Regions from separate parts of the Kluyvera sp. genome, predicted to be linked through region 1. Evidence: predicted binding sites of a transcription regulator. Region 1 holds the regulator's gene; the other holds the start of a gene.

The links. The regulator CRP, encoded in region 1, controls carbon source genes, mostly activating them, when cyclic AMP is high. The targets are predictions, from matches to a motif close to ATGTGANNNNNNTCACAT.
Region 2: the regulator CRP is predicted to act here: its motif matches at 9,601-9,618, upstream of ACW14G_RS03910 (maltoporin).

Annotation. Positions count from the first base shown of each region.
Region 1 is NZ_CBDKZX010000014.1:41,101-52,505, reverse strand. Features, by position in the region: gene ACW14G_RS08205 (biotin-independent malonate decarboxylase subunit beta) at 1-784, opposite strand, end outside; gene mdcC (malonate decarboxylase acyl carrier protein) at 777-1,076, opposite strand; gene ACW14G_RS08195 (triphosphoribosyl-dephospho-CoA synthase) at 1,086-1,943, opposite strand; gene mdcA (malonate decarboxylase subunit alpha) at 1,943-3,598, opposite strand; gene ACW14G_RS08185 (hydrolase) at 3,849-4,871, shown strand; gene ACW14G_RS08180 (YheU family protein) at 4,868-5,086, shown strand; gene ACW14G_RS08175 (phosphoribulokinase) at 5,152-6,015, shown strand; gene ACW14G_RS08170 (OsmC family protein) at 6,066-6,470, opposite strand; gene crp (cAMP-activated global transcriptional regulator CRP) at 6,775-7,407, shown strand; gene ACW14G_RS08160 (YccS/YhfK family putative transporter) at 7,462-9,537, shown strand; gene argD (bifunctional acetylornithine/succinyldiaminopimelate transaminase) at 9,530-10,747, opposite strand; gene pabA (aminodeoxychorismate synthase component 2) at 10,832-11,395, opposite strand.
Region 2 is NZ_CBDKZX010000006.1:4,741-16,145, reverse strand. Features, by position in the region: gene ACW14G_RS03945 (ABC transporter ATP-binding protein) at 1-500, opposite strand, end outside; gene ACW14G_RS03940 (extracellular solute-binding protein) at 847-2,079, shown strand; gene ACW14G_RS03935 (carbohydrate ABC transporter permease) at 2,133-3,440, shown strand; gene ACW14G_RS03930 (sugar ABC transporter permease) at 3,450-4,301, shown strand; gene ACW14G_RS03925 (glycoside hydrolase family 53 protein) at 4,306-5,508, shown strand; gene ACW14G_RS03920 (beta-galactosidase) at 5,537-7,594, shown strand; gene ACW14G_RS03915 (glucose PTS transporter subunit EIIB) at 7,667-7,981, shown strand; gene ACW14G_RS03910 (maltoporin) at 8,245-9,510, opposite strand; gene ACW14G_RS03905 (LacI family DNA-binding transcriptional regulator) at 9,780-10,853, shown strand; gene ACW14G_RS03900 (type B 50S ribosomal protein L31) at 10,973-11,236, shown strand; gene ykgO (type B 50S ribosomal protein L36) at 11,236-11,376, shown strand; gene ACW14G_RS03890 (GNAT family N-acetyltransferase) at 11,373-11,405, opposite strand, start outside.

The sequences.
Region 1 (11,405 bases):
GTTTACGCGTGTCGAAGTTCGTCAGGCGTTCGAGATACCAGTCGTAGTTATCGGTGCGATGTTTTGCCGGAACGCCTTTAGCCAGCGCCTCGTTCATGGCGGCCTTAACCGCGTTGACGCCGTCGCCGACCAGCGCTTCCACCAGCCCGCTTTGGTAGCGAATTTCGCCACCGGTCATGCTCCAGATAAACGGACGGTCACGGGAGTCGTACTCTTCAATCCCGGCTTCCTGTTCGATAACCTGCGGGCCGTTGAGCCCCAGACGCGCTTCACGGGTGACAATCAGATAGCTACACAGTGCGGCGGCGATAGACATCCCGCCGAAGCAGCCGACGGTCCCGGCGACAATGCCGACCACCGGGGTATAACGGCGCAGGTCAACAATCGCCGCGTGAATATCGGCAATCGCCGCCAGGCCCAGGTTGGCTTCCTGCAAACGCACGCCGCCGGTTTCCAGGCTCAGTACGGCCTGAGTCGGAATACCGTTGCGGTTATCTTCCGCCGCCAGCTCAAGCGCCGCCGCCATTTTGGCGCCGGACACCTCGCCCATGCTGCCGCCCTGGAACGCGCCTTCAATCGCTACAACAACAGCTGGTTTGCCGTTAATGGTGCCTTTCGCCACCACCATGCCGTCATCGGCCTGCGGGACGATGCCCTGCGCGCCGAGCCACGGCGACATCACGCCTTCAAACGGGTCGAGCAGTTCACGGTAGCTGCCTTCGTCCAGCAGCGCCTGTGCGCGCTGACGCGCTTTTAATTCGATAAAACTGCGGTCATCACGCATAGCTCACCTCTTCAAAAACCTGTTCGATACGGATGCGCGCCACGCCCGGCGTCGCGCCGAAGTCGTGGATGATCAGTTGGCCTGCCGGCAGGCTGCTGACCGTCTGCAGACGGTTAATCAGTGCTTCCCAGCGGCTGCGGCTGTTATCGACGGAAGTGGTGATATCAATGGTTAACGTCTGGCCCTGGTCGGCGGTGAATAACACCTCCATATCCCCGGAGCCCACAACGCCTGCCAGCGCTTTGCCGCTTAAGGTGCGGCTGGCCGGTACGGTTAACGTAATGTGTTCCATAACATCCTCTTAATGCTTGAAATAGGGCGATTCGATGCGATCGAGAAACAGCGTGGCGGCAAGCAAATCGGCTGCGCCGCCCGGCGAGGCGTTCAGCGCCAACATGTGGCTATCGAGCGCCGCTAAGGCCGCCTGACCTGCTGGATGGGCGCTACCACCTGCACTCAGCACGGCGCGGGCGCCGTCTTGCATGGCATCAAGCCCTTCCAGCCCCGCGCGGGACAGCACGCAGGTATCGGTCAGCGAGGTCATGATGGCCATCAGCGCATCAAGCCTGGCGTGCGTTTCGCTGCTGCCGTTAAGGCGGCTTAAGCGAAGCTGCGGTAGCGCACGCTGCATCACGTGCGGAAACGCCTGCTGCGCTTCTTCCCGGGCACCCGGCACCTGATAGCGGTGAGTGGCGCGTAGCCCTTTACTGAAGACCTTCGGCGCGGCGGCATCCGGCAGTTTTGCCAGCTCGGCGGCGGTCATCGCCACCTGCTGCGCGCTGCCCACGCCGCCGTGCATCGCCACCGCGCTGACCAGCAGCCCCAGCGCCCAAATCGCGCCGCGGTGGGTATTCACGCCGTCGGTGGCGGCCATCATCTGTTTCTCGCCTTCTCGGCCAAGTCGCCCTACGGTTTGTCTCAGCGCAATGTCGGCTGGCCGCTGCCAGCTCTGTTGCGCAAGCGCCTGAAACGTGGGGGTCAGGCTGTGCGCGGAGCGCTCCATTAGCGCAAGCGATAAATCGTGGTGCGCGCCGTTCCCCCGACTGTCCACCAGACCGGGTTTCGGGCTTAATCGTGCTTCGTCAATCAGACACTGCGTGGCGGTTCGCGCCAGCCATTCGGCACCGCCTTCAACCTGAATCTGGGGCAGAAGTTTCATTACCAGCTCCGGAATTTCGCAGGTGGGTTGTAAAGACCGCCGGACCATTCCACCAGGTCGGCGACGCTACCGGCTGCCAGCAGCGAACGGGTGGCGTCGGTACGACGAATGCCCATATCTTCCGGGTAGACCACTTTGCCGCTCTGACGCAGTTCGGCGACGCGTTTCGCGTCAACGCCCAGACCGATATCGGTGATACCGGCAACCGCAGCGACCATCGCGCGGCGTTCTTCCAGATCTTTGGCGCGGTAGAGGTAGGCGATACCTTCTTCAGTCAACACGTGGGTCACGTCGTCGCCGTAGATCATTACCGGCGCCAGCGGCATACCGGAGGCTTTCGCCACGTCTACCGCATCCAGTTTCTCAACGAAGGTTGGTTTCACGCCGGCCTGGAAGGTTTCCACCATCTGTACAACCAGTTTTTTACCGCGCTGCATCGGATCCGGTTCGGTGATCATGTTCAGCCAGGCTGGGGTAGCGTGGCGACGACCGTGCGGATCGTGGCCCATGTTCGGCGCGCCACCGAAGCCGGAGAGACGACCGCGGGTCACGGTGGAGGAGTTGGCGTAGCCGTCAACCTGCAAGGTGGAACCGATAAACATATCCACCGCGTACTGCCCTGCCAGCTGGCAGAAAGCACGGTTGGAACGCATGGAGCCGTCGGAACCGGTGAAGAAGATATCCGGACGGGCGCGGATGTACTCTTCCATCCCCAGCTCACCGCCGAAGCAGTGCACGCTTTCTACCCAGCCGCTTTCAATCGCCGGGATCAGCGTCGGATGCGGGTTCAGGGTCCAGTGTTTACAGATTTTGCCCTTCAGACCCAGCTGTTCGCCGTAGGTTGGCAGCAGCAGTTCAATCGCCGCGGTGTTGAAGCCGATACCGTGGTTCAGCGACTGCACCTGATGTTCCGCGTAGATGCCTTTAATCGCCATCATCGCCATCAGGATGTGTTCCTGTTTAATCAGGCGCGGGTCACGGGTAAACAGTGGTTCGATAAAGAACGGCTTGTCGGCGACAACCACGTAGTCAATCCAGGAGCCCGGAATATCCACGCGCGGCAGGTCGCATTCGTCATCCACCAGTTCGTTCACCTGTGCGATGACAATGCCATCGTGGAACGCGGCGGCTTCCACCAGAGCTGGCGTATCTTCGGTGCTCGGCCCGGTGTAGAGGTTGCCTTTACGGTCAGCCTTATAACCGGCAATCAGCGCCACGTTCGGGGCCAGGTCGACGTAAAGACGGGAATAGAGTTCGATGTAGGTATGGATGGCGCCGATTTCCAGCTGACCATCTTCCAGCAGCTGCGAGATACGCAGGCTCTGGGTGCCGGAGAAGGAGAAGTCCAGCTTGCGGGCGATGCCTTTTTCAAAGATATCCAGATGCTCGCTGCGCCCGACGCTTGGCATAATCATGTGCAGGTCGTGCACAATCTGCGGGTTCACCTCAGCCAGCATACGGGACAAGAAATCTGCCTGCTTTTGGTTATTCCCTTCTAATACCACGCGGTCACCCGGCGCGATCAGTTTTTCCAGCATCGCGGTCAGGTCTGCGGTCGGCAGCACCTTACCCTGCACCGGAACGGAAGCCAGACGGCGCTGTTTTTCCGTGCGGCGGGTGTTCCAGACTCGTGCTGGCGTTTGCCCAGATAACATTATTAACCTCCTGATTCAGCTAATCATTTTGATTGCTTAACACAGCTAAGAGTGTGAACCCTGGTGAGAAAGTCATCAATTAAGCGTAGGAGAGAATCATTAGCTTGAGAGTAATAATTGAAGTAACAATTTGTGATAAGGATCAGAACCCAAAGGGATAAAAACGACTACCTGTGCCTCATTTTCATAAACACAATGGCAAAGTGACGGTATAGTAGGCGGCAGATTAACGAGTAAACATCGCGTAGACATGACTGAAACCACCCACCACGATCTCAACATCGACACCCAAAGCAGCGCCGACTTCGTGCCGATGCGCGGCGTCAGCAATCGTCATTTGCAGACCATGCTGCCGCGTCTTATCCGCCGTAAGGTGCAGTTCACGCCGCACTGGCAGCGCCTTGAACTGCCGGACGGCGACTTTGTCGATCTGGCGTGGAGCGAAGATCCGCAGGCCGCGCGCCATAAGCCGCGTCTGGTGGTGTTTCACGGTCTGGAAGGCAGCCTGTATAGCCCGTACGCGCACGGCCTTATCAATGCAGCGAAAGCGCAGGGCTGGCTGGGCGTGGTGATGCATTTCCGTGGCTGTAGCGGCGAGCCTAACCGTCTGAACCGCATCTACCACTCCGGCGAAACGGAAGACGGCACCTGGTTCCTGCACTGGCTGGCGCGCGAATATGGTCACGCCCCGACTGCGGCAGTGGGCTACTCGCTCGGCGGCAACATGCTGGCCTGCCTGCTCGCCAAAGAAGGCGACGAAGTGCCCATCGATGCCGCCGTGATTGTCTCGGCGCCGTTTATGCTGGAAGCCTGTAGCTACCACATGGATAAAGGCTTTTCACGCGTTTATCAGCGCTATCTGCTCAACCTGCTAAAAGGCAACGCCGCCCGCAAGCTGAAGGCCTATCCCGGCTCTTTGCCGGTCGATTTGCGTCAGTTGAAAAGCATGCGCCGCATCCGCGAGTTCGATGATTCGATTACCTCGAAGATCCACGGCTTTGCCGATGCCATCGACTATTACCGCCAGTGCAGCGCGATGCCGATCTTAAGCAAAATCACCAAGCCGACGCTGATCATCCACTCAAAGGACGATCCGTTTATGGATCACCACTCCATCCCCGCACAGGAAGAGCTGCCGGAGAACGTGGAGTACCAGTTGACGGAATACGGTGGTCACGTAGGTTTTATCGGCGGCACTTTGCGCCACCCGGAAATGTGGCTGGAAAAACGCATTCCCGCCTGGTTGATGCGCTGGTTGGGAGCAAAAGCATGATTATTCCCTGGCAGGATATCGACCCGGAGACGCTGGACAACCTGATTGAAAGCTTTGTCTTGCGCGAAGGCACTGATTATGGTGAATATGAACGTTCACTTGCGCAAAAGGTCGCCGACGTAAAACACCAGCTACAAACAGGCGAAGCGGTGCTGGTCTGGTCTGAGCTTCATGAGACCGTCAACATCATGCCCCGTAACCAATTTCGCGGTTAACTATACTCTAACGGCAGGAGGCGTTTACCACGCTTCCCTTGTCGTCTTTTCAGGGAGTTATTCGCATGTCTGCCAAACATCCGGTTATTGCCGTTACCGGCTCCAGCGGCGCGGGGACCACCACCACCAGCCTCGCCTTCCGTAAAATCTTTGCTCAACTCAACCTGCGCGCGGCAGAAGTGGAAGGCGACAGCTTCCACCGCTATACCCGTCCGGAAATGGATATGGCCATTCGTAAAGCCCGTGATTTGGGCCGCCATATTAGCTACTTTGGTCCGGATGCCAACGACTTCGGCCTGCTGGAACAAACCTTTCGCGACTATGGCGTGAGCGGTAAAGGGCAGTCGCGTAAATATCTGCATACCTACGATGAAGCCGTGCCGTGGAATCAGGTACCCGGCACGTTTACCCCCTGGCAGCCGCTGCCAGAACCGACCGACGTGCTGTTCTACGAAGGGCTGCACGGCGGCGTAGTGACGCCACAGCATGATGTCGCCCGCCACGTCGATCTACTGGTCGGCGTCGTGCCAATCGTTAACCTTGAGTGGATCCAGAAGATGATCCGCGACACCAGCGAACGCGGACATTCTCGCGAAGCGGTGATGGATTCCGTGGTGCGTTCGATGGAAGACTATATCAACTACATCACGCCGCAGTTCTCCCGCACCCATATCAACTTCCAGCGCGTGCCGACGGTCGATACCTCTAACCCGTTTGCCGCCAAGGGTATTCCGTCGCTGGACGAAAGCTTTGTGGTGATTCACTTCCGCAATCTCGACAACATCGACTATCCGTGGCTACTGGCCATGCTGCAAGGCTCGTTTATCTCGCATATGAATACGCTGGTGGTTCCCGGCGGGAAGATGGGGCTGGCGATGGAATTGATCATGACACCGCTGGTGCAGCGTATGATGGAAGGGCGAAACTAATGCACGAACCCTCACCCCACAGGGGCGAGGGATTTGCTACGTGCGAGGAATTACCCTTCGATCACTTCGTAGGAGTGGGTGATATTCACCGCTTTTTCAAGCATCAGCGCAACAGAACAGTACTTCTCCGCAGACAGATCCACCGCACGGGAAACCGCCGCATCCTTCAGCCCTTTACCGGTGACGATAAAATGCAGATTGATGTGGGTGAACAGGCGCGGCGCTTCTTCACGACGCTCGGAGGTCAGCTTCACTTCGCAGTCGGTCACGTCGTTGCGGCCCTTCTGCAGGATAGACACCACATCGATGGCGCTACAGCCGCCCGCGGCCATCAGCACCACTTCCATTGGGCTTGGCGCTTTATCGCCAGAGTTGCCGTCCATCAGGATCTGGTGTCCAGAAGCGGACTCACCGAGGAAGGTCAGCCCTTCAACCCATTTCACACGCGCTTGCATAATTTTTAACTCCAAGGTTGCAATTTTCTTCTCAGATTACGCGCACATAACAATTCTCGCAATGGAAGGCGATCGACGTCATGCTGAAGCGAGACACCAGGAGACACACGGCTAAAGCTATGCTAAAACAGTCAGGATGCTACGGTAATACATAAACGTACTGCATGTATGCAGAGGACATCACATTACAGGCTGCGACAGTATTCGACAGCCGACTTCCCAGGTAACGGGAAGGATACTATTGCAACCGGTGGCCGCAATGCTTTTGCCGCCGGGAAGAGCTTATAACAGAGGATAACCGCGCATGGTGCTTGGCAAACCGCAAACAGACCCGACTCTCGAATGGTTCTTGTCTCATTGCCATATTCATAAGTACCCATCGAAGAGCACGCTGATTCACCAGGGTGAAAAAGCAGAGACGCTGTATTACATCGTAAAAGGCTCAGTGGCAGTACTCATCAAGGACGAAGAAGGGAAAGAGATGATCCTCTCTTACCTCAACCAGGGCGATTTCATCGGTGAGTTAGGCCTGTTTGAAGAAGGCCAGGAACGCAGCGCGTGGGTACGGGCAAAAACCGCTTGTGAAGTTGCTGAAATCTCTTATAAAAAATTCCGTCAGCTGATCCAGGTTAACCCGGACATCCTGATGCGTCTCTCTTCGCAAATGGCGCGTCGTCTGCAGGTTACCTCTGAGAAAGTCGGCAACCTGGCGTTCCTCGACGTCACCGGTCGTATCGCTCAGACCCTGCTGAACCTGGCGAAACAACCTGACGCGATGACCCACCCGGACGGGATGCAGATCAAAATCACCCGTCAGGAAATCGGCCAGATCGTCGGCTGCTCCCGTGAAACCGTGGGCCGTATCCTGAAGATGCTGGAAGATCAGAATCTGATCTCCGCACACGGCAAAACCATTGTCGTTTACGGTACCCGCTAATCCAGCCCAAACGGCGTATTGCGTCATGCAGTACGCCGTTTTTGTTTTCCCCCTATGTGGCGCAGGCTGATTTACCACCCGGAAGTCAACTATGCACTGCGGCAAACGCTGGTGCTGTGTCTGCCCGTTGCCATTGGTCTACTGCTCGGCCACCTCCAGCAGGGGTTGCTGTTCTCGCTGGTGCCCGCCTGCTGCAACATTGCCGGGCTTGATACCCCGCATAAGCGTTTCTTCAAGCGTCTGATCATCGGCGGCTGCCTGTTCGCCGGATGTAGTCTCGCCGTTCAGTTGCTGCTGGCGCGTGATGTGCCTTTGCCACTGATTCTGACCGGGCTAGCGCTGCTGCTTGGCGTCACAGCAGAGATCAGCGCGCTACACGGACGACTGCTGCCCGCCTCGCTAATTGCCTCCATTTTTACCCTCAGCCTGGCAGGGAATATGCCCATCTGGCAGCCATTATTGATCTACGCGCTGGGGACATTATGGTACGGGCTATTCAACTGGTGGTGGTTCTGGATGTGGCGCGAGCAGCCGCTACGCGAGTCGCTCAGCCTGCTTTACCGTCAGCTTGCCGACTACTGCGAAGCCAAATACAGCTTGCTCACCCAGCATACCGATCCCACCACCGCGCTGCCGCCGCTGCTGACTCGCCAGCAAAAGGTGGTGGATCTGATTTCCCAGTGCTACCAACAGCTGCACATGCTGGCGGCGAACCAGCACAATGACTACAAGCGGCTGCTGCGCGCTTTCCAGGTTGGGCTGGATTTGCAGGAGCATATCTCCGTCAGCCTGCACCAGCCGGAAGAGGTGCAGAAGCTGGTTGAACGCAGCCATGCGGAAGCGGTGATCCGCTGGAATGCCCGGACGGTAGCCGCACGCCTGCGCGTGCTGGCGGACGATATTCTCTATCACCGCTACCCTACCCGCTTCAACATGGATAAACAGATTGGCGCGCTGGAGAAAATTGCCGACCAGCACCCGGATAACCCGGTGGGTCAGTTCTGTGCCTGGCACTTCAGCCGCATTGCCCGTGTGCTGCGCTCCCAGCGCCCCCTATACCCGCGTAACCTGATGGCCGACAAAGAACGCCGTCTGCCGCTGTTCCCGGCGTTAAAAAGCTACCTCTCTTTGCGCTCTCCCGCCCTGCGTAACGCCGCGCGTCTCAGCGTGATGCTGAGCATCGCCAGCCTGATGGGCGCGGCGCTGCATCTGCCGAAACCGTACTGGATCCTGATGACGGTGCTGCTGGTCACGCAAAACGGTTACGGCGCGACCCGGGTGCGAATTTTCCACCGAGCGGCGGGCACCCTTGCCGGTCTGGTGATTGCCGCCGTGGCCCTGCACTTCCATACGCCGCAGGGCTGGGCGCTAACGGGCATGCTGATAGTGACGTTAGTGAGCTACCTGATTATTCGTCGCAGCTACGGTTGGGCGACCGTCGGCTTTACCATCACCGCGGTGTACACCCTGCAAATCCTGACGCTTAATGGCGAAGAGTTTATTGTCGCCCGCTTTATCGACACCATCATTGGCTGCCTGATCGCCTTTGGCGGCATGATTTGGCTATGGCCGCAGTGGCAGAGCGGCCAGCTGCGCCAGAACGCCCAGGCGGCGCTGGAGGCCGATCAGGACGCTATCCGCCTGATCCTCAGCCCCGACCCACAGGCACCGAAGCTGGCCTACCAGCGCATGCGCGTCAACCAGGCACACAACACGCTGTACAACACGCTGAACCAGGCGATGCAGGAGCCGGGCTTTAATTCACGTTATCTTGAAGATATGAAACTGTGGGTGACCCACAGCCAGTTTATCGTCGAGCACATCAATGCCATGACGACGCTGGCGCGCGAGCACAATATGTTGACGCCTGATTTGGCGCAGCAGTACCTGGAGTCGTGTGAGATTGCTCTACAACGCTGTCAGCAGCGTCTGGAATACGATGAAGCGGGGAGCAGCGGCGAGGTCAACATTATGGAAGCGCCGGATTCACTGTCCCACGGGCCGTTAAGCACCATGGAACAGCATCTCCAGCGAATTCTGGGGCACCTGAACACCATGCACACTATTTCGTCGGTGGCCTGGCGCCAGCGCCCACGGCACGGCGGCTGGTTAAAGCGGCAAACTAGCTAACAATTTTCGCGACGGCCTGGGCAAAGCGCTGCATGCCTTCGTCGATATCCACCTCTTCCACCACCAGCGAGGGGGCAAAGCGCATCACGTCCGGGCCGGCATTCAATACCATCACACCGACATCCGCTGCCGCATACAAGAAGTCGCGCGCGCGGCCTTTGTACTTCGCGTTCAACTCGGCGCCAATCAGCAGCCCCATCCCGCGCACATCGCTGAAGACATCGTATTTCGCGTTAATCTGTTGCAGATGCTGAACAAACCGCTCGCGCTTAGCATTGACGCCGTTCAGCACTTCCGGCGTGTTGATAATATCGAAGGCCGCACCGGCGACCGCGCAGGCCAGCGGGTTACCACCGTAGGTAGAGCCGTGCGAACCGACGTGGAAAGCGCTGGCAATATCGTTGGTTGTCAGCATGGCGCTCACCGGGAAGCCACCGCCCAGCGCTTTAGCGCTGGTCAGAATGTCCGGCGTCACGCCGTAGTGCATGTAAGCAAACAGCGAACCGGTACGCCCCATGCCGCTCTGCACTTCATCAAAGACCAGCAGCGCCTGATGCTTGTCACACAGGTCGCGCAGCCCTTTGAGAAATTCCGGCGTTGCCGCCTGCACGCCGCCTTCGCCCTGAATCGGCTCCACCACCACCGCGCAGGTGTGGTCATCCATCACCGCTTCCACCGCGTGCAGATCGTTAAACGGCACGTGAACGATATCGGCAGGTTTAGGGCCGAAACCGTCGGAGTACTTCGGCTGACCGCCGACGGAGACGGTAAACAGCGAACGCCCGTGGAAGGCATTATGGAAGGCGATAATTTTCGTTTTATACGGACTATGGCGGGTTGAAGCGTAGTAACGCGCCAGTTTAAAGGCGGTCTCGTTGGCTTCAGTGCCGGAGTTCATGAACACCACGCGCTCGGCGAATGTGGCGTCAACCAGTTTCTGGCCCAGACGCAGCGCCGGTTCGTTGGTAAACACGTTGCTGGTGTGCCACAGGGTTTCACCCTGGGTTTTCAGCGCCTCAACCAGCGCCGGATGACAGTGGCCCAGCGCCGTCACCGCGATACCGCCAGCAAAATCAACGTACTCTTTGCCTTGCTGATCCCAGACGCGACTGCCTTTTCCCTTCACCGGAATAAACTCCGCCGGTGCATAGATTGGCAAAATGACCTGATCGAAGGTCGCGCGGGTGATCGCAGGTTGTTTGTTTACCATGTCATGCCCTTCTTCAAACGATGCAGCAATGAGTGTGAAAATCTATCCACAAAATATGCATAAAAAATCACATCATAGCAACTACTATCGCTGGAGAAAGTTGGCCAGTAGCTGGTGCCCTTGTTCGCTAAGAATGCTTTCCGGATGGAACTGAACGCCTTCCAGATCCCACTCGCGATGACGAATGCCCATGATTTCCCCGCTTTCACTGCGGGCGGTGACCTCAAAGCAGTCGGCCAGCGTATCGGGATCAATCAGCAAAGAGTGATAGCGGGTCACGGTCAACGGGTTATTCAAACCACGAAAAACGCCCTGCTGCTGATGGGTAATTGGCGACGTTTTGCCGTGCATGACCTGCTGTGCGCGAACGATACGCGCGCCAAACGCCTGCGCGATGGCCTGATGGCCTAAGCAAACACCGAGGATAGGAAGGATGCCCGCGTAGTGGCGGATGACATCAAGAGAGATACCGGCATCGTCCGGCGTGCAGGGGCCGGGTGAGATCACGATTTTTTCAGGCGCCAGCTGCTCGATGTCATCAAGGGTGATGTCATCGTTACGTCTGACCACCACGCTGGCCCCCAGTTCGCAAAAATACTGGTAGAGGTTCCAGGTAAAGGAATCGTAATTATCAATCAGCAGGATCATGGCGGCTCCG
Region 2 (11,405 bases), on a different contig from region 1:
TCGGCGTCGAGGTTTGACAGCGGCTCATCGAACATAAAAACGCGAGGGTTACGCACGATGGCACGCCCAATGGCCACACGCTGGCGCTGGCCGCCGGAAAGTTGCTTTGGTTTACGATCCAGCAGGTGAGAAAGCTGTAGCGTTTTGGCGACCATTTCGACCTGACGACGAATATCGTCTTTCGGCACTTTGTTCACTTTCAGGCCGTAACCCATGTTCTCGGCGACGGTCATGTGTGGGTAGAGGGCGTAAGACTGGAATACCATCGCCACACCGCGGTGCGACGGCGCGACATCGTTCATGACTTCGTCGCCGATCAGTACTTCGCCGTCGCTGACCTCTTCCAGCCCGGCAATCATCCGCAGCAGCGTTGACTTGCCGCAGCCGGATGGGCCGACAAACACGGCAAATTCGCCGTCTTCAATATCGAGATTGACATTATGCAGCGTGACGGTGCTGCCAAAGCGTTTTGTGACGTTCCTCAGTCGGATATTAGACATCGACGTTCCCCGAAGTTGTTAACCTTTGCCTGCCGTTGGAGGAGGGCCGCTGAATGTCATTTGTGTATTACGTATTACAATTCAGTCAGGCGATGCTCAACAGCGTAAAAATCTTGGAAAGACTATAACTTCCGCTAATTACGTGCCCTATATCGATGTTTCATTTCTGCAATCACGATCACACAACTCGCAGTTGTTAGTGGTTTTATCATTACTCAAAGCGTAGCGTATAACAAAGTAAAGGCGGCCGAGTAACTCGGTGCTAAACAAGCATTATACGTATCACAGCGTTCTGTACCCTGTAGTCAAAAACGATAAATTGTTACACCTTCACATGAGGTTGATAATGAAAAAGAACACTATTGCCGCACTTGTCCTTACCACTCTGGCCGCGGGGCAGTTGATTAGCCTGCAGGCTCACGCGGCTACGCAGCTTAACGTCTGGGAAGACATAAAGAAATCCGCCGGAATTAAGGATGCTATCGCTGATTTCGAAAAACAGTATGACGTTAAGGTCAACGTGCAGGAGATGCCCTACGCGCAGCAGCTGGAAAAACTGCGCCTTGATGGCCCGGCAGGGATTGGCCCTGATGTTCTGGTTATTCCAAACGATCAGCTCGGTGGCGCGGTGGTTCAGGGGCTGCTGTCGCCGCTGAAGCTTGACCAGAAGCAAATTGATGAGTTTACCCCTGCATCGATTAACGCTTTTCGTATGGACAACGCTCTGTATGGTGTGCCGAAAGCGGTCGAAACGCTGGTGCTGATTTACAACAAAGATTTAATCGATAAGCCGCTGGCCAGCCTTCCAGAATGGTATGACTATTCGAAAACCCAGCGTGCGCAGAACAAATACGGGCTGCTCGCCAAGTTCGACCAGATTTACTACAGCTGGGGCGCGATTGGCCCGATGGGCGGCTATATCTTTGGCGATAACGGCAAAGGCGGCTACAACGCGCAGGATGTTGGTCTGAACAAGCCTGGCGCCGTGGAAGCGGTAACTTACCTGAAAAAATTCTATGCCGACGGCGTCTTCCCTGCGGGAATTATTGGCGACAACGGTCTGAACGCCATTGATTCGCTGTTCACTGAGAAGAAAGCGGCGGCGGTTATCAATGGACCGTGGGCTTTCCAGCCGTATGAAGCCGCCGGCATCAACTACGGTGTGGCACCGCTACCAAATCTGCCGGACGGTAAACCGATGAGCTCCTTCCTTGGCGTGAAGGGCTACGTGGTGTCGACATGGAGTAAAGATAAGGAGATGGCGCAGAAGTTCATCGCGTTTATTAACCAGCCGCAGTATGTGAAAACGCGCTATATCGCGACGCGTGAGATCCCACCGCAGAAGGCGATGATTGACGATCCGATTATCAAGAACGATGAGAAAGCCAGCGCCGTTGCGGTGCAGGCGGCGCGCGCGACGGCAATGCCGGGTATTCCGGAAATGGGCGAAGTGTGGGGGCCGGCCAACGCGGCGCTCGAGCTGAGCCTCACCGGTAAGCAAGAGCCGAAAGCGGCGCTCGATAACGCCGAAAAACAGGTCAAGATGCAGATCGAAGCCATGCAGGCGAGTAACCAGTAAGCGCTGACGTCACGGACGGGAGGGGGACCTCCCGTTTTAAGAAGGAGCCGTGTGTGATTATCAATCCAAGCGAAAATGTAAACAGAGCGCAGGGGGCTGGTCGCCATGCGTGGTGCGGCCTGTTGTTGGCCATTGTGCCTGGCTTTGGCCAGTTCTATCACCGCCAGTGGCTAAAGGGACTTATCTTCCTGGTGCTGCTCAGCAGCTTTATGGGGGTGTTTTATGATTTCTTGCGTGAAGGGCTGTGGGGGCTATACACGTTGGGAGAAGAGGTACCGCGCGATAACTCTATTTTCCTGTTAGCGGAAGGGATTATCAGCGTCCTGATTGTCGCCTTTGGCGTTACCGTCTATTACCTCTCCTTGCGTGATGCGTGGGTCAACGGCAAGAAGCGCGATGAAGGCCAGCAGCTGAACAGCGTGCGCAAGCAGTATCAGATGCTGCTGAGCGATGGCTTTCCCTATCTCATGATCACCCCTGGGTTCATCCTGCTGGTATTCGTGGTGATTTTCCCGATCCTGTTTGGTTTTGCCATCGCCTTTACCAACTACAACCTTTACCACACGCCGCCGGCAAAGTTGGTGGACTGGGTAGGGCTTAAGAACTTTGTCAATATTTTCACGCTGTCCATCTGGCGTTCGACCTTCTTTGATGTGCTGCAGTGGACGGTGGTCTGGACGCTGCTGGCTACCACGCTGCAATGTACCGTGGGCGTGCTGCTGGCGATTCTGGTGAACCAGAAGGATCTGCGCTTTAAGCCGCTTATCCGGACTATCTTTATTCTGCCGTGGGCGGTGCCGGGCTTTGTCACCATTCTGGTGTTTGCCGGGATGTTTAACGACTCTTTCGGGGTCATTAACAACGCAATTCTGGCGTTCTTCGGTATCAGCCCGAAAGCGTGGATGACCGATCCGTTCTGGACCAAGACCGCGCTGATTATGATGCAGACCTGGCTTGGCTTCCCGTTTGTGTTTGCCATGACCACGGGGGTATTGCAGGCGATTCCTGACGATCTCTACGAAGCGGCGACGATGGACGGTGCCAGCACCACCACCAAACTGCGCACGATTACGCTGCCGCTGGTGCTGTACTCGATTGCGCCCATCATCATCACGCAATACACCTTCAACTTTAACAACTTCAACATCATCTACTTGTTTAACAACGGTGGGCCGGCGGTGGCTGGGTCGAACGCGGGCGGTACGGATATTCTGGTGTCGTGGATCTATAAGCTGACTATGTCCTCTTCCCAGTACGCCATTGCGGCAACCATTACCATCCTGCTGTCGATTTTTGTCGTCGGGCTGGCGTTGTGGCAGTTCCGCGCCACGAAATCCTTCAAAAATGACGATATGGCGTAAGGGAATCACATGGCTAAATCACAAAGTATCAAACGTGAAAAATGGGTGCGTCTCTCGCTCTCCTGGCTGGTTATCGTGCTGGTTTCCACCATCATTATTTACCCGTTGATCTGGACTATTGGCGCGTCGCTCAACGCCGGTAACAGCCTGTTGAGTACCTCCATTATTCCGGAGAATCTGTCGTTCCAGCATTACGCGGATCTGTTTAACGGCCAGGTGAACTATATGACCTGGTACTGGAACTCGATGAAAATCAGCTTCCTGACCATGGTACTGACGCTGATCAGTGTCAGCTTCACCGCCTACGCGTTCTCGCGCTTTCGCTTTAAAGGGCGGCAGAACGGGCTGATGCTGTTTTTACTGCTGCAGATGATCCCGCAGTTTTCCGCGCTGATCGCCATTTTCGTGCTCTCTCAGCTGCTGGGGCTGATTAACAGCCACTTCGCGCTGGTGCTGATCTACGTGGCGGGGATGATCCCGATGAATACCTATCTGATGAAAGGCTATCTCGACGCGATCCCCAAAGATCTTGATGAGTCCGCGCGCATGGACGGGGCGAGTAACTTCCGCATCTTTATCGAGATAATCATGCCGCTGTCGAAGCCGATTGTGGCGGTGGTGGCGCTGTTTTCCTTCACCGGCCCGCTGGGGGATTTCATTCTCTCCAGCACCATCCTGCGTACGCCGGATAAATACACGCTGCCTATCGGGTTATACAACCTGGTGGCGCAAAAAATGGGCGCCAGTTACACCACCTACGCGGCAGGAGCCGTATTAATTGCCGTACCGGTGGCGATTCTCTATCTGGCATTACAGAAATACTTCGTGTCCGGCCTGACCTCCGGCAGCACCAAAGGATAACCACATGAAAAGATTTGCACCCGCTTTGCTTGCTGTTTGTCTCTCCTGTAGTTTTTCCGCATCGTCGTTTGCGGCCGAGGCGCTGCAAACGAAGCCGTTTAACGCGATGCCAGCGGACTTTATTAAAGGTGCGGATATTTCGACGCTGCTGGATGCCGAGAAGCATGGTGCTCGTTTCTATAATGAACAAAACCAGCCACAGGACGCGCTGGCTATTCTCAAAGCCAACGGCGTGAACTACGTTCGTCTGCGCCTGTGGGTTGATCCGAAAGATGCCGACGGCAACGCGTATGGTGGTGGTGATAACGATCTCGCCAGTACGCTGGCGCTGGCGAAGCGAGCAAAAGCGCAGGGTATGAAGCTGCTGCTGGACTTCCACTACAGTGATTTCTGGACCGATCCAGGCAAGCAGTACAAACCAAAAGCCTGGGAAAAGATGGACTACCCGCAGCTGAAAACCGAGATTCACAACTATACCCGCGACACTATTGCCCGCTTCAAAAAAGAGGGCGTGCTGCCGGATATGGTGCAGATTGGCAACGAAATTAACGGCGGTATTCTCTGGCCGGAAGGCAAAAGCTGGGGGCAGGGCGGCGGCGAATTTGACCGTTTAGCTGGCCTGCTGAATGCGGCGATTTCCGGGCTGAAAGAGAATCTGAAGGACGGCGAGCAGGTTAAAATTATGCTCCACCTGGCTGAAGGCACTAAAAACGACACATTCCGCTGGTGGTTTGATGAAATCAGCAAACGCAACGTGCCGTATGACGTGATTGGCCTGTCGATGTATACCTACTGGAATGGCCCTATCAGCGCATTGAAGGCCAACATGGATGACATCAGCAAACGCTACAACAAAGATGTCATCGTGGTCGAAGCCGCCTACGGCTATACCCTGGAGAACTGCGATAACGCGGAAAACAGCTTCCAGGCGAAAGAAGAGAAAGACGGTGGTTATCCGGGCACGGTTCAGGGGCAATATAACTATATTCATGACTTGATGCAGGCCATTATTGATGTTCCCGATAATCGAGGCAAAGGCATTTTTTATTGGGAGCCAACCTGGATTGCCGTTCCGGGAAATACCTGGGCTACAAAAGCGGGCATGAAATATATCCATGATGAATGGAAAGAAGGTAATGCGCGCGAAAATCAGGCGCTATTTGACTGTAAAGGGAAAGTCTTGCCGTCGGTAAAAGTATTTAATTAATTTGAACACTCTTTTTCAGGATTTTATTATGAAAAAATTTCCGCCTTTGAGCCCGAAGGTTAATGCTCTATTGCATGGTGCAGATTATAACCCGGAGCAATGGGAGAATTATCCCGGTATTATCGACCAGGATATTACGATGATGCAGCAGGCAAACTGTAATGTCATGTCGGTGGGGATATTTAGCTGGGCCAAACTTGAGCCGCAAGAAGGCGTATTTGATTTCGCCTGGCTGGATAATGTTATTGATAAACTGTATGCCGCCGGGATACATGTTTTTTTAGCCACCCCAAGCGGCGCGCGTCCGGCGTGGATGTCAAAAGCCTATCCGGAAGTGTTGCGCGTGGGGCGTGACCGCGTGCCGGCGCTGCACGGCGGTCGCCATAATCACTGTATGACCTCGCCGGTTTACCGCGAGAAGACGCTAAAAATCAATACGCTGCTGGCGGAACGTTATTCACAGCACCCGGCGGTGCTGGGCTGGCATATTTCCAATGAATACGGCGGCGAGTGCCACTGCCCGCGTTGTCAGGCTAAGTTTCGCGACTGGCTGAAGGCGCGTTATAAGACGCTCGATAATCTGAACCACGCCTGGTGGAGCACCTTCTGGAGCCACACCTATACCGACTGGGAGCAGATTGAATCACCGTCGCCGCAGGGGGAAGTGTCTATCCATGGCCTGAACCTCGACTGGCGACGTTTTAACACCGCGCAGGTGACTGAATTTTGTCGTCATGAAATTGCGCCATTAAAGGCGGTGAACCCGGACCTGCCGGTGACCACCAACTTTATGGAGTATTTCTACGATTACGATTATTCGCAGCTCGCCGAGCCGCTGGACTTCATCTCCTGGGATAGCTATCCAATGTGGCATCGCGATAAAGACGAGACCACGCTCGCCTGCTATACCGCGATGTACCACGATATGATGCGTACACTGAAGGGCGGCAAACCGTTCGTGCTGATGGAATCCACGCCGAGTGTGACCAACTGGCAGCCGACCAGCAAGCTGAAGAAACCGGGTATGCACATCCTCTCTTCGCTACAGGCGGTAGCCCACGGCGCGGATTCCGTGCAGTACTTCCAGTGGCGTAAGAGCCGTGGTTCGGTGGAGAAATTCCACGGTGCGATTATCGATCATGTCGGGCATCTCGATACCCGCGTTGGCCGCGAGGTCACTCAGCTTGGTCATATCTTAAGACAGCTACCGGACGTTGTCGGCTGTCGCACTGATGCGAAGGTCGCCATCATCTTTGACCAGCAGAGCCGTTGGGCCATGGACGATGCGCAAGGGCCACGTAACAAAGGTATGGAGTATGAGCTGACGGTGAACGAACACTATCGTCCGTTCTGGGAGCAAGGGGTCGCCGTAGACGTGATTGACGCCGATGGCGATCTCAGCGCCTATCAGCTGGTGATTGCGCCAATGCTGTATATGGTGCGCGATGGTTTTGCCGAGCGCGCCGAAGCCTTTGTCGCTAACGGCGGCCACCTGGTCACCACCTACTGGACGGGGATCGTCAATGAAAGCGATCTCTGCCACCTGGGCGGTTTCCCTGGCCCGCTGCGCAAGCTGTTAGGTATCTGGGCGGAAGAGATAGATTGCCTGGACGACGGCGAGCGTAACCAGGTTCAGGGGCTGGCGGGGAACATGGTTGGACTGCAGGGGCCTTACCAGGTGCGCCATCTGTGTGAACTGATTCACCCTGAAACCGCGCAGACGCTGGCGGCGTATCGTGATGATTTCTATGCGGGGCGCCCGGCCGTGACCGTCAATAGCGTCGGTAAGGGCAAGGCGTGGCATATTGCTTCGCGCAACGATCTGGCGTTCCAGCGAGATTTCTTCACATCGTTAATGGATGAGCTGGCGCTGCCGCGAGCGGTTGCCAGCATCTTTCCACCTGGGGTGGTGGCTACCGCGCGTACCGATGGCGAAAGCGCCTTTGTCTTTGTGCAGAACTTTACCGCGCAGACGCAGACAGTTACTTTGCCGGATGGCTATGAACATGCCGCGACAGGCGCTGATGCCAGCGGTCAGCTGGTGCTGCAACCCTGGGACTGCCGTATCGTTCGCCGTAAAGCATAATCCGCTGCAATCCCAAGCCTGCTCATCCGAGCAGGCTTTTTTACCTCTGTAGATAATCAAGGAGCGTCGATGATGGTCAGTCTTAAATCCTTCCTGCACTACTTCTCCCAGCCTAAACCGTCGGTGCCATTAAGCGCCAATGAGCAACAGCAGATTCAGCGTCTGATTAGCGCATTTGGTGGTCAGAATAATATTGAAAATGTTGATGCCTGTATTACGCGATTGCGCGTCACGGTTAAGGACCTGTCTGTCGTGGATTCTCAGGCGTTGCAGAATGAAGGTGCGCTGGGGGTTATTATTCTTGGGCAGCAGGTTCACGCTATTTTTGGCAAGCAATCTGATGCGCTGCGTCAGTTGTTAGATGAACACTTTGCGGGTAATAAATAAATTAGTATGTTGCCATCTGGAAATTTTTCACGGCTCTGCCGGATGGCGCTTCGTTTATTTGGGAAATAATAGCTTTATATGAAAACCCTGATTTGATATCGGGGTTTTTTATTATTGGCGCGATAAAAAAAGAGGACAACCTAATAATAGCATTATCCCCAAGGCCAGATGATAGAAACAATAATGGAGTGGCAAATATAAAATTGGCGAAAATAACAAAAGATAGAATTAGGGCAAAACAATGATTCAGTCAGGTTAACGTATTACCACCAGGCTTCCACCTGCACGCCGAAGTTCCAGGTATCGCTGGCGGTGCCGTCGTTAAAGGCATTGCCCTGTTCGGAATCATTCAGGTAAGAGGCAAAGACGCGCAGCTCCGGACGAGACATAAAGTCAGGGCCATCTGCCAGGCCTAACGCGATGGTGTATTTCTCGCCGCTCTGCTTATAGTGGCTACCGTCAGTGTAGGAGTCTTTCTGATAGAAACCACCCACTTCACCAATTAAACGTACATATTCAGTGAACTGATATTGCGCGCGGCCAACCAACGAGACCAGACGTGATTTATCGGTGTATTCGGTGGTGTTATCCGCCGAACCGTAGGTCAGCACGTGGTTAAGAGAGAACTTGTCGGTAATTGGGATCAGACCGGTGTTGATAACACGGTAGCCGGTGGCATCATTGACGTAGTTCCACATGTCGTACCAACCTCCACCCTGGGAGACCATGTTCTGCGCCAGGCCTTTGTTGGCATATTGCAGCACCAGCTTGTTATAGCCGCCAAACATATCCTGGCTGATTTCACCGGTCAGCATCACACCGTTATCAGCATCATACAGGCCGCCGTAATCCTTCTGTTTGTCAGTTGCGTTCGGCATGGCGTAGTCGATACCAAATTCGGTCCAGGCACCGCTCCATGGTTTCCAGCCAGCATAGCGAAGGTCAATGTAGTTAATGTTTACGTCGTTATCACCGTCAACGCGATAGTCGACATCGTTGGCGTCGCCGCGGATCCAGGCCAATGAAACTGCGCCAGGGCCGACGGTATAATTTTCGATCCCGGCGCCGGAGCCGGAAATATTCCAGTATTTGGTATCAATGATGTGCAGATCGTGGCGTTGGTAATAGCGTTTCCCACCCCAGATAACCGCATTCGGATCGCCCGGGATAAGCCCTTTAATCTGTAGGTTTAATTGACGCAGACCAAACTGCGCATCGTCGCCGAAGGTGGTTTCGTTATCGTTTGAACCGTCGGAAACCATGCTGACCATTGAGTCCAGGTAGAAACTGACATCGTTTTTCTTATACACCTCAGAACCCAATTCAAGTTCACCGTAGGTGTCGGCTTCGTTTCCCAAACGGCCGAGTTTGTTTTTTTGCCATTCCTGCATTCCGCCATCGCCAGAAACGCCTACGCCGGAGCGGAGGTAGCCATGGAAATCAATAGGAACTGACGTTGCCGCCAGCAGAGAAGATGAAGTCAGCGCAGTAGCTAACGCAATTGAAAGCGTGCGTAGGGTTGTTTTCATTATTATCCTCGTTTTGTTTTGTATTACGTTCACATAACGAGTGTAATAAAATGCCTAAATGTAAAATCTGGCAAACATTTGATTGTTGATATGTGACTAACTGCAAATAAATTAACCATTTTCTGTTCATTTTGTAAGGGGTTTCTTGTTGCATGGAAATGTGGGCGTGTATCTTTTTTATGTTATCGTATGTCATAAATCAGGTCGGTAGACGTTTTTTGGGATGACCCCTGTTACAATCTAGCGATAACAACATAAGGAACCGGACGATGAAGTCTAAAAGCGCAACTTTGGAAGACGTTGCTCGCCATGCGGGCGTCTCCTACCAGACTGTGTCCAGGGTACTCAATAAATCTGCCAATGTATCCGAAGCCACACGCCACAAGGTGGAGAAATCCATCGAGGCACTCCGCTATGTCCCAAACCGACTTGCCCAGCAGCTGGTTGGCAAGACCACTCATACCCTTGGACTGGTGACCACTTCACTGGCGTTGCACGCGCCTTCTCAGGTTGCGGCAGCGGTGAAACGCTACGCAAATGTAGAGGGGTATCAGGTACTGATTTCGATGATTGATGAGAACGTCAATCATAGTGTTCAGGATTCGATCAACGAACTGAAATCACAGCTGGTCAGCAAAGTGATTATCAACGTACCATTAGAGACTGAAACAGCACAGAAAATTGCAGATGACAACGATGATATCGTCTGTCTTTTCCTCGATGTTGATCCCTATAGTTCGGTGTATAACGTTTCGTTTAATCCGGCAGATGGCACCCGTGCCAGCGTCAAATATCTGTATGAGTCGGGTCATCGTGAGATGGCGATTCTGGCCGGCCCGGTGAGTTCTGTCTCCGCCAACCTACGTTTGAGAAGCTGGCTGGATACGCTCAATAGCTACGGACTGAAGCCGGTGACCGTGCTGCACGGCAACTGGGATGCACAAAGCGGCTATGCCTGTGCGCTGCAAATGCTGCGCGAGACCCCGGATTTTTCGGCGGTGCTGGTGGGGAACGATCAGATGGCGTTAGGGGTGCTGAGCGCATTTCATCAGCATCAGGTCGCCATTCCCGGCGAAAAGTCGGTGATTGGTTACGATGATACCTATGAAAGCTCATTTTTCTACCCAGCGCTGACCACGGTATCGCTAGACCTGGACTTGCAGGGCAAAGAGGCGGTACGCCGCATTCTTGAAAGTGACGACAACGCTTCGTCACGGACTTCATCCATTCTCCCTGCTCGCCTTGTCGTGCGCCACTCTTCTGGTGCGAAGGTGGAGCAGGGCAAAGATATGCAGGCGATTGCCGAGCAGCTGCGCGCGATTGCGCATCAGCTTAGCCGCTAACTTCCCTTGCCGGAGTGCAGTCTGCACTTCGGCTATTTCCCTTAAAACTGTAGGGTTGCAAAGCGCTTTTTGACGGCGTATCGTGATTGTTATGTTATAACATATTAATTGAGGCTCAGATGAAAGCGAACATCCACCCCCATTACCGTACCGTGGTCTTTCACGACACCAGCGCTAACGAGTACTTTAAAGTCGGCTCCACCATCAAAACGGACCGGGAAATTGAGCTGGAAGGCGTGACATATCCTTATGTCACGATTGATGTTTCCTCCAAATCGCACCCGTACTACACCGGGAAGCAGCGCAGCGTTTCCGCCGAAGGTAGCGTCGCGCGCTTTACCCAGCGTTTTGGCCGCTTTGTTGATGTGAAAAGGGGGTCCTGATGCAGGTACTTAACTCGCTGCGCAGTGCGAAACAGCGCCACCCGGATTGTCAGATAGTGAAGCGCAAAGGTCGTCTTTACGTGATCTGTAAATCCAACCCCCGCTTTAAAGCCGTACAGGGGCGCAAAAAACGTCGTTAACGGAAAGCCTCCAGGGACTGGCGCTGCTT